DNA from 2 places in the Thalassospira sp. B30-1 genome. Region 1 is predicted to be linked to the other one. Evidence: riboswitches for the same ligand, from Rfam matches in the RefSeq annotation. Region 1 holds a riboswitch; the other holds the start of a gene.
What was found. A riboswitch is a leader RNA that binds a small molecule or an ion and turns the genes downstream of it on or off. The one in region 1 is predicted to bind cobalamin.
Positions count from the first base shown of each region.

Region 2: linked by a shared signal. The riboswitch ahead of cobU (bifunctional adenosylcobinamide kinase/adenosylcobinamide-phosphate guanylyltransferase) and the one ahead of IT971_RS05350 (CbtB domain-containing protein) in region 1 are both predicted to bind cobalamin.

Region 1 is NZ_CP065232.1:1,155,185-1,158,392, reverse strand. Features, by position in the region: gene IT971_RS05365 (DUF1636 domain-containing protein) at 15-386, shown strand; gene IT971_RS05360 (hypothetical protein) at 387-911, opposite strand; gene IT971_RS05355 (CbtA family protein) at 985-1,668, opposite strand; gene IT971_RS05350 (CbtB domain-containing protein) at 1,672-1,845, opposite strand; cobalamin riboswitch at 1,877-2,091, opposite strand; gene IT971_RS05345 (helix-turn-helix transcriptional regulator) at 2,211-2,675, opposite strand; gene IT971_RS05340 (hypothetical protein) at 2,809-3,015, shown strand; gene IT971_RS05335 (hypothetical protein) at 3,188-3,208, shown strand, end outside.
Region 2 is NZ_CP065232.1:4,739,532-4,742,739, forward strand. Features, by position in the region: gene IT971_RS22075 (histidine phosphatase family protein) at 1-189, shown strand, start outside; gene IT971_RS22080 (hypothetical protein) at 259-834, opposite strand; cobalamin riboswitch at 1,147-1,371, shown strand; gene cobU (bifunctional adenosylcobinamide kinase/adenosylcobinamide-phosphate guanylyltransferase) at 1,431-1,970, shown strand; gene cobW (cobalamin biosynthesis protein CobW) at 2,003-3,043, shown strand; gene cobN (cobaltochelatase subunit CobN) at 3,134-3,208, shown strand, end outside.

The DNA.
Region 1 (3,208 bases):
AGGCCAACCGCCGCATGCCCCGTATTGTCATTTGCAAAACCTGCCAACCAGCACCTGATGCTGATCCGGACCCAAAGACGGATTTTGTCGATGCGGATGGTTTTGTGCGGCAGTTAGGCACGGCACTTGATCAGGCGGAATTGCCCGAAACGTTTGAAATCACGCAGGTTGACTGCATGGGATCATGCAGCGACCCGACATCGGTTGCACTTCAGGGAACCGGGCGGGCAAGTTATCTTTTTGCCGGATTATCGGCACATCGTGATATTGACGATATCATTGCCACCTGCCGGGAATATCTGAACGCCCCGGATGGATGGATCGAAGACGCACGCGGCTGCGGACGTCTTCGATTTTGCCTTAAGGCCCGTATCCCGGCCCTGTGATTATGGCGCAACCGAAACAGTCATGACCTGACGCAGTGGCTTATCGCCAACGGCAAGCTGGCTATGGTCATTGGCCGTAAGGGTCACGATAACCTCATTATCGCCCGCTGGAAGGTCTGCGATATGAAGCCACGGGCCATACAGGCGGGCGATCTTGGTGCCGTTAACATAGACATGAGCATGTCCCTCGCCCGGGATATGGGGACTGCTGGCATGTTCGGGGGCAAAACGGAAATTCTGCACCAAGAGATGCAGGTTCCAGCCACTGACCGGATCGGGCGCAATGGCAACATCAAGCCTTGGCGCATCAACGGCATCGGGCAGTGAAATGACGGCATCATGGCTGGCATGGGCACCGTTGACATTCATCGTGTCATGCGTATCACCATGGGCACTTTCCCCATGCGCGCGCGGATCGGAATGGTCATGACCATCAAGGGTGATGCCATTGCCCGCCGCCACCAGAAAGCCAATCCCGCCGCCAAAAACAAGCCCGATCCCGAAAAGAGCAAGTGAACGTGGCATTTCGTTTATCCAGACAAATCAATGAAAGAAAACAGGCGCGGAATATACCGCGCCTGATCAATGTGATTGCGTTTTACGCTTCCCGGTCGGCTTCACGCCGCCAGAAATGCCCGGCAAACAGCCCGGTCAACACCCAGGCCACCGCCCCGATACCAAAGGCACGCGCAGCAAACAGCGCGCCGAGTTCGGTCGGCACGGGACCGCTGAACTGATCGGGTTCCGGCGCACCGATAACATGGGGCGCCAGAAGCAGAACAACCGCCGCCCCCCACGCCAGCCAGTTCCGGCCAAAGGCGATCAGCCAAACCGCAAGTGCCGCGGTTGCCACCGTCGCAAACCACCAGATTTGCCGTTCATAGACATCGGCCGCAGCAACACCGGGCACCTCTGGCGCCAAGGTGAAGCCCGGTGCGAAATGCACGATGACAAACCCTGCAATGCCCCAGATGATGCCATTGCGCGCCGTCACCACATGACCACGATTTTCGGCAAAGGCCATGGCCGCGATCAGGATCAGTGCATAGCCGGTATAGACCAGCATGGTGAACAGGATGCTTAGCCCGTCACGCAGCGGATCAATCCCGCCGACATCCTGATGCGCGCTAACCGCGTCACCGCCGAAATGCACAAGGGCACCGGTTTCATACAGCTCCGCATGCAGCAAAACGGGCTGCACAAAATACAGCTGTAGCAGGGCCGCAATAAGCCCCGCTGCAGCACCAGCGAACAACGCGCTGGTTACTATGCGTGTGAACATGACTTAGTGGCAGGGAAAGCCGGTCGCGTGGCGCACATCGTGTGCCGCATCATGAAGCAGGTCCGCCTGAACGTGGCCGGTCACAAAGACAATCGCCATGCCGAAAACGGCACAGGCAAGGATCGGCAGAAGAACGGATTTTTTCGAAACGGCAAATGCCGCGGTCTGCGTGGTCATAGAAATCTCCTTTGCTGTCACACCCGACAGTCGGTTCGGGTCCATGCCTGGCAGGTCTCCTGGCTTGCGGGTCTTCATGCGTCGCCGACCTTCCCTGCTTTCGCAAGTGGTATGATGGCGGGCACTCGTCGCATACAGTCGCGGGGGCGGCTTTGGCTTTGACCGTCAAACAGACGGCTTTCCAAATTCCCTCTTCGTTTCCCAACCCCGAGCAGAGCGGGAAAAACCAAGCCATTCGTTTATGACGGTAATTTTGCGCAAGTGCAATGTGAAAACCACGCAGGCCGGGTGATCATTCGACGAACATATTCGCCCGATTGTCGATCTGCGACTGGAATGCCCGCAAAGATCAGTGCGGGGGTGGCTTAGTCGTGTGTGACGTGGGCAAAGACATCTCGAACAACACGGGAAATATGTTCGTCATCAATCTGATAGAAGATATGACGCCCGTTGCGCTCGGAGGCCAGAATGCGCTGATCGCGCAACTGACGCAGATGATGGCTGGTAAGCGACTGCGACATGCCCGATGCCTCGGCCAGTTCGCCAACGGTTTGCGGTTTTTCCATGCAGCGCAGAACAAGCTGCAACCGCCCGGCATCCCCCAAAAGCGCAAAGATTTTTGCCGCCGCCTCGATATCGGGCAGCGACAGGTTATGACCGGTGGCGCGCGACGCATCACGCGTTACGGCTTCCCCCTGTTCGGTGGAAAGGCCAAGACGTGCCGCGGTATCGCATTCCTGACAATCGTCACCATCATTATTGGCGCTGACCACGACCGGGCGGGCCGGTGTGACTTCGACTTTACGTGATTTTGCTTTGCTTTGTGACATGCCACTATTTTCCACGCCCTGCATCGCTTGGCAAGGGGACTTGATGTTTGCGTGCATGGAACTCCGCCACGCAGGGAACGTTACAGGTATGACACATCATCGAAAGTGCCCACCAGAACAAGGAGACACACCGATGCAAGAGCAAACAGCACTCGACATTTTTAATCTGCGCCAGTCCCACGACAGTTGGGAACGGAATGTTGCCGGTTACTGCGCGAAAAACGACATGCAGGTCGGAAATCTGCCCAAAGAGGTAACCGGCCCCTATAACGAGATGAATGAGGCGTGGGAAAAGCTTAAGGCCGAAGGCGATGCCGCAAGCAACGCCACCGCAGAGTAGTTCCACAAGGCGACCGCAAATCTTGAAAAAGCATGGAACGATATGATTGGCAGGTAAATTGCCGGTTTTATGCCCTTTATAGAGAATGCCCCAAAATCGCCTTTTCATTGCAAATCGATGACATGATTACGCGCCAGATTGAAATTGTCTGGAAAAGCAAAAGGAGGCTCCCATGACAGCCCGTCCCCTTCCG
Region 2 (3,208 bases), 1.2 Mb from region 1:
GCCGGGCGCGATATTGTGGCCGTTATTCACGGCGGGACGGTGCGCGCGGCCCTTGCCAATGCGCTTGGTCTGTCGCTTGAGGCGGCCTTATCATTTCATATCGATACGCTTGGCGTGACCCGGATCGAACATATAACCGGCGTCGATCAACCGGGCTGGCGGGTGACCGGGGTTAATCTGCGTTACTGATTAAAGGGGGCTGTGCAGTTGCCGATACCCTGTTGGGCTTGAATGACATGCCACACAGGGTATCAGTTTTCAGGCGGATTTCCGTTGATCGGTTTCCTGCGCATCGACAAGTGCATATTCCGACAAAAAGCGATCTACCATATCGGCAGAGACATCGTATCTGCCACAGATTGACGCGACATCGTCAAGATAGGCTTCGTAGTAGGGAATAGGCCGACTGCGCGATTTGCCGCGAAGCTCGTTGATTTCCGTAAAGTCGGATGCAAATTCCGGTGCTTCGATAACCTGAATGATCGTGTCGTCGATGATGGCGGCGGGTTTGCCTTTGTATTTCTTGCCACAGGCTGAAAGCATTTTGCTGGCGGTCGGGATGGATATCCCGGGCTGGCCCAGAAGCAGTGACATTTGATCTTCGTCGAAATCGTCATTTTCGAACAATTCTACGAGTTTCGTCAGGTCACGGACCAGAAGAGAAAGCGCATTTACGCGGATGCCACGCGCATGCGACCAAATGATGGTCGCGACAACACCACAGGTCGGGCGGCTGGCATAAATGTTTCGAACATCACGACGCGCCAATGATATTTCACCATTTACAGCATGATGTTGCAGGAATTCGGGAAAGGATTGATCATTATAGCTCAATCTATCCAGCAGCCCGCGCCACATGTCTTCGCGTGATACGGTCTGCCAGGTTGTTGATTTCAGATTCCGAATTCGTTGAATTTGTTCATGAATTGCCATTTGATCAGCAAATTTCCAATTAACCCCAAGAAGTTTTTCCGAAACCCTTTGCGGTTTCGGCATCCGGACTTTGTTTGTTTTGTAATGTCCGGCGGTCACGCGGGCGGCTTTTGTCGGCTCTGATCCATCGTGACAAAATTATGTTCTCCTAAAGAATAACCGCCGACAAGCAGTCAATTCTTACAAATACTGACCTTATGGCTAGGTCGGAGTTTGGGCTTTGGTCGTGGGGGTAAAGCTGCTAGGTTCGGCGCTGCCGTTTGGTGATGGGAAACCGGTGTGATGCCGGTGCTGCCCCCGCAACTGTAACGGGTTGGGTGATCCGGGTGATGTGATGTCACAAGCCACCGGTAATGTTGATTTGCAGACAACATGCCGGGAAGGCGGATTGCTTTCATGCCCGCAGCCAGGAAACCAGCCATCGGTATTCCTGTTCGTAAGGATATGGGGTAACGCAATCCGGCCTCGGTGGGAGGTCAAGGCGAAGGAAAGTGGGTATGACCCAGAATATGGCTGATAGCAGCCAGCTTGCCGGGATCCATCTGATCCTTGGCGGTGCCAGATCGGGCAAAAGCCGGTTTGCTGAAAACCGGATCAACCATGCAGGCGGCGGTATTTATGTCGCGACCGGTCGTGCATGGGACGAGGAAATGGCAAATCGCATCGAACTTCACAAATCATCGCGCGGCGAAATGTGGCAAACGATTGAGGAACCGCTTGATCTTTGCGCTGTCCTGTCTGCCTGCAATCACGACGGCAGTAAACCGGTTCTGGTCGATTGCCTGACGCTTTGGCTGACCAATCTGATGCTGGAAGATCGCGATATCGGGGCCGAGTTTGACCGGCTTTGCGACCTTTTGCCGGGGCTGGATATCCCAGTTCTTCTGGTTTCGAACGAGGTTGGTTTCGGGATTGTGCCGGAAAATGCCATGGCGCGCAGCTTTCGTGATCATGCCGGACGATTGCATCAACGGATTGCCGAGCTTGCCAATCAGGTGACGCTTGTGGTTGCGGGCATTCCGATGTCGGTTAAATAGATCAGAATTCATAGATTTAAGGGTAATTGAATATGGCACAGCTTGGAAAAATTCCGGCAACAGTGATCACCGGTTTTCTTGGTGCAGGCAAAACCACGATGATCCGCAATATGCTGGAAAATGCCGGGGGTAAGCGGATTGCGCTGATCATCAACGAATTTGGTGATCTGGGCGTGGACCGCGAGGTGATTAATGGATGTGGCATATCGGGTTGTGCCGAGGACGACGTTGTCGAACTTGCAAACGGTTGCATCTGTTGCACGGTGGCCGATGATTTCCTGCCGACCATCAAGGGCCTGATTGATCGCGACACGCCGCCTGATCATATCGTTATCGAAACGTCAGGACTGGCATTGCCAAAACCGTTGGTCAAGGCGTTCAACTGGCCGGAAATCCGTTCACGGGTCACGGTAGATGGTGTGGTGGCTGTTCTGGACGGGGCGGCATTGCGCGACGGTCTGTTTGCCCATGATCATCATGCGGTTCAGGCCCAACGTGAGGCTGATGATAATCTTGATCATGAAAGCCCGCTTGAGGAACTGTTTGAAGAGCAGCTTCATTGTGCGGATATGGTGGTTCTGAACAAAACCGATTTGCTGAGCGCTGCCGAAATTGCCAAGGTAGAGGCAGATATCCGGGCCGAGCTGAAACGCCCATCGGTCAAGATCATCGCGACCGCGCATTCGAAGGTCGAAAATGCTGTTTTGCTGGGACTTGGAGCGGCGGCCGAAGACGATCTTGATAGCCGCCCCTCACATCATGACGATGGTCACGAACATGACCACGACGATTTTGAAAGCTTTGTCGTGTCACTTGACGCGGTTGACGATGCGGCCGTACTTGAAAAACGCCTGATTGATGTCGTGCGTCAGTTCGATGTCCTACGGATCAAGGGTTTTCTTGATATTCCCGGCAAGCCGATGCGCCAGGTTGTTCAGGGCGTTGGTGAGAGGTTCCAGCGTTATTTCGACCGGCCGTGGGCCGAAACCGAAACGCGCCGGTCGGAACTGGTGGTGATCGGCTTGCATGGCTTGGATCGCGGTGCCATCGAAGCGGCAATCAAGGCATCGTGACGTTTTGAAATTGTAAGATCATCCGGTCGACAACGTTGTGCGGGCGGATGATCTTGAACCAGCACACGATAAAAGAAACGGACATTTCCGATGCATCTGCTTGCCGCCCAGCCTGGACTTGTTACCGATGGAAGCGAAGCCGTCGATCTGGGGCAAAGCCCGGGC